DNA from 3 places in the Streptomyces manipurensis genome. Region 1 is predicted to be linked to each of the others. Evidence: riboswitches for the same ligand, from Rfam matches in the RefSeq annotation. Region 1 holds a riboswitch; each other region holds the start of a gene.
What was found. Region 1 has a riboswitch for cyclic di-AMP ahead of ACPU2J_RS25420 (M23 family metallopeptidase). Riboswitches for the same ligand answer to the same signal wherever they lie in the genome.
Positions count from the first base shown of each region.

Region 2: it holds a riboswitch for cyclic di-AMP, as region 1 does, so the genes downstream of both, ACPU2J_RS14020 (transglycosylase family protein) here and ACPU2J_RS25420 (M23 family metallopeptidase) in region 1, are expected to answer to the same signal.
Region 3: it holds a riboswitch for cyclic di-AMP, as region 1 does, so the genes downstream of both, ACPU2J_RS28325 (M23 family metallopeptidase) here and ACPU2J_RS25420 (M23 family metallopeptidase) in region 1, are expected to answer to the same signal.

Region 1 is NZ_CP186950.1:5,501,121-5,504,382, forward strand. It holds gene ACPU2J_RS25415 (M16 family metallopeptidase) at 1-781, shown strand, start outside; cyclic di-AMP (ydaO/yuaA leader) riboswitch at 1,010-1,168, shown strand; gene ACPU2J_RS25420 (M23 family metallopeptidase) at 1,182-1,985, shown strand; gene ACPU2J_RS25425 (GntR family transcriptional regulator) at 2,175-2,852, shown strand; gene ACPU2J_RS25430 (HPr family phosphocarrier protein) at 3,242-3,262, opposite strand, start outside.
Region 2 is NZ_CP186950.1:3,044,777-3,048,038, forward strand. It holds gene eno (phosphopyruvate hydratase) at 1-266, opposite strand, end outside; gene ACPU2J_RS14020 (transglycosylase family protein) at 546-1,256, opposite strand; cyclic di-AMP (ydaO/yuaA leader) riboswitch at 1,260-1,430, opposite strand; gene ACPU2J_RS14025 (transglycosylase family protein) at 1,710-2,750, opposite strand; gene ACPU2J_RS14030 (cytochrome P450 family protein) at 2,842-3,262, opposite strand, start outside.
Region 3 is NZ_CP186950.1:6,196,821-6,200,082, forward strand. It holds gene ACPU2J_RS28315 (aspartate aminotransferase family protein) at 1-382, shown strand, start outside; gene ACPU2J_RS28320 (tyrosine-protein phosphatase) at 446-1,237, opposite strand; cyclic di-AMP (ydaO/yuaA leader) riboswitch at 1,550-1,730, shown strand; gene ACPU2J_RS28325 (M23 family metallopeptidase) at 1,735-2,688, shown strand; gene ACPU2J_RS28330 (SGNH/GDSL hydrolase family protein) at 2,852-3,262, shown strand, end outside.

The DNA.
Region 1 (3,262 bases):
CCACGTACGCCCCGCGACGGCCACCGCGGTGGTCGTCGGCGACCTGACCGGGATCGACCTGGACGCCGTCCTCGCGGACACCCTGGGCACCTGGACGGGCAACACCGCCGAGGCCCGCCCGGTGCCGCCGGTGACCGCCGACGACACCGGCCGCGTGGTCATCGTCGACCGGCCCGGCGCCGTGCAGACCCAGCTGCTGATCGGCCGGATCGGGGCGGACCGCCACGACAGCGTCTGGGCGGCCCAGGTGCTCGGCACGTACTGCCTGGGCGGCACCCTCACCTCCCGCCTGGACAAGGTGCTGCGCGAGGAGAAGGGGTACACCTACGGCGTGCGCGCCTTCGGCCAGGTGCTGCGGTCCACGGCGGACGGCAAGGGCGCCTCGATGCTCGCCATCAGCGGTTCGGTGGACACCCCCAACACCGGCCCGGCGCTGGAGGACCTCTGGAAGGTGCTCCGGACCCTGGCGGAGGGCGGCCTGACCGACGCCGAGCGCGACGTGGCCGTGCAGAATTTGGTGGGCGTGGCCCCGTTGAAGTTCGAGACGGCGGCCTCGGTCGCGGGCACCCTGGCCGACCAGGTCGAGCAGGAGCTGCCGGACGACTACCAGGCGCGGCTGTACGCACAGTTGGCCGAGACGGGCACCGTGGAGGCCACCACGGCGGTTGTGAAGGCCTTCCCGGCGGACCGGCTGGTCACGATCCTCGTCGGCGACGCGGCGGTCATCGAGGAGCCCGTGCGGGCCCTCGGTATCGGAGAGGTCTCCGTCGTCACCAACTGACGGTCCGACGGCTGCCGGCCGTTCGGCTACGGGGCCGTCAACTGACTTACCGGGCACAGGGCTCCGGCGGCACTGCCGCCGGAGCCCTTTTGTCCGTTTAGTGTCGTGGTTGCTTTTATGTGATGTGGCGTACGCAACAAAAACGCGCGTCTGTTTGGTGATCGGCTGATGATCCGCCTAGCGTCGGCCGTGCTGTTCGTCAGTCGTGCCCGCCGCACCCGCGGCACCGGACAGCGATCGCCGAGTCCCCGTCAGGCGCGAGCCTGGGGAGCCGGGGACCCACATGAGTCCCTGGGGTGAATCGGACCCCCTCGCAAGAGGAGGCCCGTAGGAGACCTTCCTGCTCCGAACCCGTCAGCTAACCCGGTAGGCGAGAAGGAAGGAAAGGATCAAACCCTTCATGGCGTTTGGCAGTCGTCCCGCTGGTACCGGCAAGCACCGTGGTTCCAGCCGCCTGAGCAAGAAGACCGCCGGCTACGCCGGTATCGCCGCGATCGCCACGACGGGTGTCGTCGGCTCCCTCGCCGCCCCGGCCTTCGCCGCGGACAACCACAGCAGCACCTCCGCCGCCGACAACGGCCTCGGTGCCGTGGTCGTCGCCGACGAGCTCGCGGGCGACCTCGCCGACCAGGCCGTGTCCCAGCAGCGCGTCGCCGACCAGGCCGCCGCCCAGGCGCAGGCCGAGGCCGAGGCCAAGCAGAAGGCCGCCGAGGGCAAGCGCCTCGCCGAGGCCAAGGCCAAGGCCGAGCGGGAAGCCGCCGAGCGCGCGGCCCGCGAGGAGGAGCGCAAGCGCCTCAACACCTTCGTCTCCCCGCTGGACGACTCGTACGTCAGCACGCAGTACAAGGCGGGCGGCGGCATGTGGTCCTCCGGCAGCCACACGGGCATCGACTTCCACGCGGCCTCCGGCACGTCGGTCCACGCGGTGGGCTCCGGCACCGTCGTCGAGGCCGGCTGGGGCGGCGCCTACGGCAACAACGTCGTCATCAAGCACAACGACGGCACCTTCACCCAGTACGGGCACCTGTCCTCGCTGAACGTCTCCGTCGGCCAGCAGGTCACCCCGGGCCAGCAGATCGGCCTGTCGGGCTCCACCGGCAACTCCAGCGGCCCGCACCTGCACTTCGAGGCCCGCACCGGCTCGCAGTACGGCTCGGACATCGACCCGATCGCGTACCTGCGCTCGCACGGCGTCAGCCTCTGACAACCGCGCATCCTTCCGCTTCACCGAGGACCCCGGCTCGCACCGAGCCGGGGTCCTCGTGTTTTGCGCCTCCGCGCAATGTTACGGATTTCCGTCCGCTCTCGAAATTATGGTGTGCTGCAATAGAGTCGTGACGCGCGCACGCGCGTGCATTGTGGCAGGCAGTCGGAAATAGGCGGAGGTTCGGTCTTGCGTATTCCTGCGCACGCGGTATGCACGGCGATCCGCGACGACATCGTCTCCGGGGTGTTCGCGCCGGGCGCCCGGCTGACCGAGGAGGTGCTCGCCCGCCGGTACGGGGTCTCCCGGGTCCCCGTCCGCGAGGCGCTGCGCACCCTGGAGTCCGAGGGGTTCGTGACCACGCGGCGGCACGCGGGGGCCTGTGTGGCCGAGCCGACCGCGCAGGAGGCCGCGGACCTCCTGGAGCTACGGGTGCTGCTGGAGCCCCTCGCGGCCGCCCGGGCGGCCCGGCGGCGCACCGACGGACACCTGAAGGTGCTGCGCGGGCTGGTCAGACTGGGGCAGGAGCGGGCCAGGCAGGGGCAGGGCGAGGACCTGCGGGCCCTAGGTGGCTGGTTCCACGAGACGCTCTCCCAGGCCTCCGCCAGCCCCGGCCTGATCGCGCTGCTCACCCAGATGCGGCACAAGACCGCCTGGATGTTCGTGGTGGACGCGCCGGCCCGGCCGACGGAGTGCTGGGCCGAGCACGGTGCGCTCGTGGACGCCGTGGCGCGCGGGGACGCCGAACGGGCGCGCTCCCTGGCCGCCGTGCACGCCGAGCGCGCGGCGGGCGCCCACCGCCCGCGCCCCCGCGCGGCGGTGAGGACTTCGCAACCTGCCGTACACATGCCGGGCGGTCGGCATTAACAACGCCCGTATACAAAAGAGGGAATCGGGTGCGGTCTGCGGACTGCCGGGCGATTGAATTTCCGGGGCCGGTTATTTCCGGACGCCCGATTCCTTCCGGGCCCGGGATTTCCGGCCGTGATCGGCGGGCCGTCGTGAATTCACGCCGACGGCGTTCTTCTGTCCGGCGCGCATTTCCTCCCGGTGTATTCCGCTCGGCGTGGATTCCTCCCGCCGGGCGCGGAGGCCGCCCCGGGTACGGAAACGGCGGAGCCGCGGTCCCCGTCGCGCCGGGGGCCGCGGCTCCGCCGCGTACGGGGCGGACCGGCCCGCAGGCCGGATCCGAAGGACGGGCCCGCCGGTGGATCCTCGGTGGATCCCGCAACGGGCCCGGAGGCGGACCTGAAGGGTCAGACCGTCTCGGGGAGCTC
Region 2 (3,262 bases), 2.5 Mb from region 1:
AGGCGCTGCTCGGTGGCGTCGTAGCCGACGAGCTCCGGGCCGATCTGCTCGATGACGGCGAGGACGGCCTTCTCGACACCCTTGCCGAAGTAACGGTCGGGGTCACCGTCACGGAGCTCGATGGCCTCGAATGCACCGGTGGAGGCGCCGGACGGAACGGCAGCACGGCCGGTGCTGCCGTCGTCGAGGCCCACCTCGACCTCGACCGTGGGGTTGCCTCGGGAGTCCAGGATTTCCCGGGCTACGACGACGTCGATGGACGGCACGAGCATCTCCTTCTGGGATGTGACGCTGGGTGTGCGGTGGCGTGTCAGGCCGTGGGATGGCCTTGCCGCCTAGAGCCTAACCGGCTTCCGGGGTACGACCGGCCGACCGCCCGCCCCCTGGGACGAAAAAGGGGCCGAATACCCCTCTTCCGGGACATAGGTCTCTCGATGAGCAGCCCGGGCGTCCGCACACACCGCCGCCCGGCGCGTGGGGGGAAGGGCGCCGGGCGGTGGGAAGTGCGTGCGTTGCGTACGCTTTTGCGGCTGTCGCCGCGAGGGTCAGCTGAGCTTCAGCTTCTGACCCGGGAAGATCAGGTCGGCGTCGGAGACGATGTCCTTGTTCAGCTCGAAGAGCTTCTCCCAGCCGCCCTTGACGCCGTTGGCCTCGGCGATGGTGCCCAGGGTGTCGCCGGCCTTGACCTCGTAGGAGCCGTTGCCGGTCTTCACCGCGGGAGCCTCGGTGCGCTCGGAGCGGGTGGTGGGGGCCTCGGCGCGCTTGGTCTCCTTCTTCGGCGCGGCCTTGGTCTCCGTCTTCTTGGTCTCGGTCTTCTTGGTCTCGGTCTTCTTCGGCGTGGCCTTCGGCTTGGTGGCCTCGGTGGAGCCGCCACCGGTGTACGAGGAGTTCGACAGGCCCTTGCCGCAGCTCGGCCAGGCGCCCTTGCCCTGGACCTTCAGGACCTTCTCGGCGACGGCTATCTGCTGCGCCTTGCTGGCCTGGTTGGCCTGCGGGGCGTAGGACTTGCCGCCGAAGGAGGACCACGTGGAGGGCGAGAACTGCAGGCCGCCGTAGTAGCCGTTGCCCGTGTTGATGGACCAGTTGCCACCGGACTCGCACTGGGCGACCTTGTCCCACTCGGACGCGGTGGCGGCACTGGCGGTACCCGCGGCCATCAGCGGGGCGGCGACGGCAACACCGGCGACACCGGCGAGCGTGACGATGCGGACGGCCTTGGAGCCGCGGCGGTGCTTGCCCTTGCCGGAAAGCAGCATGAGGTTTCTCCTCACCGACGCCTACGAGGTGAGCTGTCGGGTTCGGGCCTGTGAGTGCCCGGCGGTGCGACCTAGCGCACCACTTCACCCCTAGCCGGTACATGACCGTCTCTCAACGGCCTTTCCCGGCACCTACCTTGGTTCCCCCGCTCCTGCCTTCGGCGCTTGACGCGACGACTGTTCCCCCCGTCCGCCGGCAGGACTCGGCGATGCGGTCGAAGGAGCTCGCGGTGGCGAGCGATTCAGAAGGTAGACACAGCTCTCCCCGATGTTCAACGCGGAACATCGGGGAGAACGGGCCCCTACTTGCGCTCTCCGCAGGGGTGTTTGCGCAGGTGAGAACGGGGTTTGCGGAAGCCCCGGGGCAGGACACGCCAGTTGACCCGAAGAGACACATGTCTCACTTACAGAAAACAGACAATCAAGTCTTTCCGGATGTCCGAAGTGCCCTTGTTACGTGGTTAGATCCAGGTTCTGTCCGGGCTTGATCAGGTCGGCGTCCTCGCCGATGACCTGCTCGTTGGCCTGGTAGAGGCCGCTCCAGCCGCCCTTCACGCCCTTGGCAGACGCGATGGTGGCCAGGCTGTCGCCCGCCTTCACCGTGTAGAGGGGCTCCGACGCGGCACCGGAGGGGGTGCCGGAGGGGGCCGGGGAGGGGGTGCCCTCCTCGGGGGCGGGCGCACCACGGTGCTTCCCGCTGCCCTCGCCGACGCCGGCGTCCGGGACGGCCGGGGCGCTCGGGTCGACCGGGACGGTCGTGTCCGACGGGGAGGGGCTGGGGCCGGTGGGCGTGGTGGGCGCCGTCGGGTCGGCCGGGGTGGCCGGCGCGGTCGGGTCGGCGGGGTTCACCGGGGTCGTCGGGTCGACCGGGGCGGTCGGGGCCGTGGGGTCGACGGGGGCCGTCGTCGGCACGTCCGGGACGGGCATGACGGGCAGTCCGACGGACGGCGCGTCGGGTATGAGGTACGGGGTGCCGGAGGGGCTCGGGGTCGGGCTGCCGAAGTCGGTGGAGCGCTCACCGCCGCCGGTGGTGGGCACGGCCGCGTCCGGGCGGGACGGCGTGGGGGTCACCGGGCCGGAGCCGCCGGGCATGCCCGGGTCCACCTCGGCCGCGGGGCCCTGCTGGGTGAGCCCGGCCGTGGCCGCGCACATCGGCCAGGCCTGCGGTCCCTGCGCGGCCAGGACGCGCTCGGCGACGGCGATCTGCTGGGACCTGCTCGCCAGGTCGGCCCGCTCGGCGAAGTCGAGCCCGCCGGCGCTCTGCCACTGCTCCTGGGAGAACTGCAGCCCCCCGTAGGCGCCGCTGCCGTAGTTGGCGCTCCACGCGCCACCACTCTCGCACTCGGCGACCCGGTCCCACGTGGAGGTGTCGGCGGCGGTGGCGCTGGTGGCGGCCAGCAGCGGCAGGGCCAGTGCAGAGCCAGTGACTCCGGCTGTGACTACCAGCGCGGGGACCTGGCGGGGGCGTCTGTGACGGCCGTTCCCGGAACGCATGTGGTGCACCTTTCGCATAACAGCGGGGTAACGGCAGAACCTAGCGGCCTTTGAACGATTGTCACAAGTTCGGTCGGAAACTGACGTGCGGTCAGGGGTTTAGAGGGGTGAACCGCACGGGAAGGGTGCGCAGGCCGCGCATAATCAACCCCCCTCGCCAGCGCAGCTCTTGGGGTGGAACGGCCAGTTCCAGATCGGGCAGGCGCATCAGCAGTGTGCCGAGCGCGGTCTGCCCCTCCAGCCGGGCGAGCGGGGCGCCGAGGCAGTAGTGGATGCCGTGCCCGTACCCGAGGTGCTGGTTGTCGGTCCGGGAGAGGTCGAGCACGTCCGGGTCGGCGAACCGCTCGGGATCCCGGTCCGCGGCCGCGAGGACGACCAGGACCGGATCGCCGGCCTCGACCGGCTGCCCGCCGAGGGTCAGCGGCTCGGTGGCGAACCGCCAGGTGGCCAGCTCCACCGGGCCGTCGTAGCGCAGCAGCTCCTCGACGCCGGTGGCCAGCAGCCCGGTCTCC
Region 3 (3,262 bases), 700 kb from region 1:
GCGCGGCCGGCTGGCGGCGCTGGTCGACGAGTACGAGCTGCTGCACGAGGTGCGCGGGCGGGGGCTGATGATCGGCATCGAGTTCGGGCGGCCGTCCTCCTGGGGGCTGCGCAGCAGGTGGACCATGCTCCAGGCCGCCCGGAAGGGGCTGTTCGCGCAGATGGTGGTGGTGCCGCTGCTCCAGCGGCACCGGATCCTCACCCAGGTCTCCGGGGACCACCTCGAGGTGATCAAGCTCATTCCGCCGCTGGTCCTGGAGGAGGCGGACGTCGACCGCTTCGTCGGTGCCTTCCGCGAGGTCATGGACGAGGCGCACGGCGGCTCGGGGCTGATGTGGGAGTTCGGCCGGACGCTGGTGAAGCAGGCCGTCGCCGTGCGCTGACGGCCCGCTCCGGGCCCCGCCCCCACCGCTTCCCCCGGCGCTCGTTCCGGCACGGGGGAGCGGTCAGCCGAGCAGGCGGTCCCGCAGGCGGCCGAGGGTCCCGGCGTCGAGCCCGAGGCCCTCCGCCAGATAGCGGTCCACCCCGCCCCAGGTCGTGTCGATCGTGTCGAAGGCGGCGAGCAGGTACTCGGCACGGGCGTCGAAGAGCGGCGCCAGCAGCTCCATCACCTCGGGGGAGCGGGCCTCGGCCGACGCGGAGCTGCGGTGCACGCGGTAGCGGCGGTGCGGCGCGTTGGACTCCAGGTAGTCGGCGAGGATCGCCTCGCGCCCGACGCCCAGGGCGAGGAGGGTGACGGCGACGGACAGACCGGCCCGGTCCTTGCCGGCCGCGCAGTGCAGGAGCGCGGGGACGCTGTCCTCCGCGAGGGCGCGCAGCACCCGGCCGTGCTCGGCGGTGCGGTCGCGGACGATCCCCCGGTAGGAGTGCGCCATCCGGGCCGCGGCCTTGCCGTCGCCGAGCAGCTCGCGCAGCTGGGCGAGGTCGCCCTCGCGCACGAGCCGCCAGAACTCCCGGCCGTCGGCGGGGTCGGAGAGCGGGATGTTGACGTTGCGCACGCCGGGAAGTTCGACGTCGGGCCCCTCCAGCGCGTGGTCGGCCCCGTTGCGGAAGTCGAAGACGGTGTGGAGGCCGAGCGAGGCGAGGAACTCCGCATCGGTTTCGGTGGCATGTGCGAGATGTCCGCTTCGGAAGAGTCGTCCCGGCATGACCCTTCGGCCGTCGGAAGTCGGCAATCCGCCCACATCGCGGAAATTGCGCACTCCGGTCAGTTCCGGCTCCTGTATCTGCTGGGTCACGGGAACTCCTCCGCCTCGTCGTGGGGTGTCTGTCCGAATTGCGCTCTTTGGTGTCAACTTGCCATGTCCGGAGGTGAGATCGGCCGCACCCCCGTGAGCCAGATCATACGGTGACGGTGCGTGCCTGATCGCCAAGGCCGAATGGCCAGCCGGGGGCGGCTGTTGACGGTCCGGAATGGACGCAGGGTGACCGGAATTCCGAGGACCGCGCATTCCTGTGATTCCGTCAGGGAATTCGTGGCTTGTTCCCCGCGGCGGAAAGGGATTACCTTCGCGATCGATCCGGGCGGATCGCCGAATCCTGCCACCGTCCGGAAACCGCAACCGAACCATTCGCGCGGCAGGAGCGGGGGAACCAGGTAGGCCGCCGTCCCCGGAGATCCATTTCTCCGGTGCCGGCTCGGGGTGAAGCCGTGCATGTCCTCGTGCATGTACGGCCGGACATCTCCAGTCCGAACCCGACAGCTCACCTCGCAGGCGCCGGAGAGGAATCCGCCATGCCTGCAAAGGGCAAGCACCGCCGACCCAAGTCCCTTTCGATTTCCCGCGGATTCGCCTTCGCCGGTACCGGCGGAGCGGCCCTCGCGCTGCCGCTGACCTTCACCGCCGGAGCCCACGCCGCCGGCGCCCCGGCCGCGGCCCCCGCCGTCGCCCCGGCGGCCGCGCCGCAGGCCCCCGCAGCGCCGCAGTCCGCCCCCGCCGGCGTCCAGGCCGCGCCCTCCGTCTACACGGTCGTCCCCGGCGACTGCCTCTCGGAGATCGCCGCCGAGCGCAACCTCTCCGGCGGCTGGGAGCAGCTGTACGCCGACAACCGCGAGGCCGTCGGCTCCGACCCCTCGCTGATCCACCCCGGCCTGCGGCTCCACCTCGGCGGCCCCGGCGAGACCGCCCCCGCGGACGAGGCTCCCGCCCCGGCGAAGCGGACCACCTACAAGAGCGCCCCCCAGGCGGCCCCGAAGAAGGCCCCGAAGGCCGCCGCTCCGGCCGCGCCCGAGCAGGCCGAAGAGGCTCCCGCGGCCGAGGCCCCCGCCGCCAAGCCGTCGGCGGCCGGCTTCGTCGCCCCGGTCGGCGGCGGCGTCTCCACGGCGTACAGGACCGCGGGCGCCATGTGGTCCTCCGGCTACCACACCGGCGTCGACTTCATCGCTCCGATGGGCACCACCGTCAAGGCCGTCGGCGCCGGCACCGTGGTCTCCGCCGGCTGGAGCGGCTCGTACGGCAACGAGGTCGTCATCCGGCACGCGGACGGCAAGTACTCCCAGTACGCCCACCTGTCCCAGCTCTCGGTCTCCTCCGGCCAGAGCGTCACCGCCGGCCAGTCCATCGGCCTCTCCGGCTCCACCGGCAACTCGACCGGCCCGCACCTGCACTTCGAGATCCGTACCGGCCCGTCCTACGGCTCGGACATCGACCCGATCGCCTACCTCCGCTCGAAGGGCGCCAGCCTCTGACGGTCGTCGCCGGCGGAGCACCGACGCGCGTGGGGCCGGGGCCCGAGGGGGGTCCCGGCCCCACGTGTACTTATTCCTTACCTCTCGCGTGGTATAGATCACGGCCCGTCAACCCCTCATTACGTTGGCGTAGGTTGGTTACGGGAGTGAAGGATGGGCTCTCGTGGCAGCGACGACGACGAAACTCAAGACCATCGGCTCGTACGCGGCGATCGGGGACAGCTTCACCGAAGGCGTGGGGGACCCGGGACCCGGGGATTCCTTCCTCGGCTGGGCGGACCGGCTCGCCGTGCTCCTGGCCGACCAGCGCGAAGAGCACGACTTCCGGTATGCGAATCTGGCGGTGCGCGGAAAGCTCCTCGACCAGATCGTGGCCGACCAGCTTCCGAGGGCCAAGGCCCTCGCGCCGGACCTCGTGACCTTCTGCGCGGGCGGCAACGACATCATCCGGCCCGGCAGCGACCCGGACGACGTGGCGGAACGCTTCGAGGCGGCCGTGGCCGACCTCACGGGGGCCGTGGGCCACGTGATGATCACCACCGGCTTCGACACCCGCGGCGTGCCCGTCCTCAAG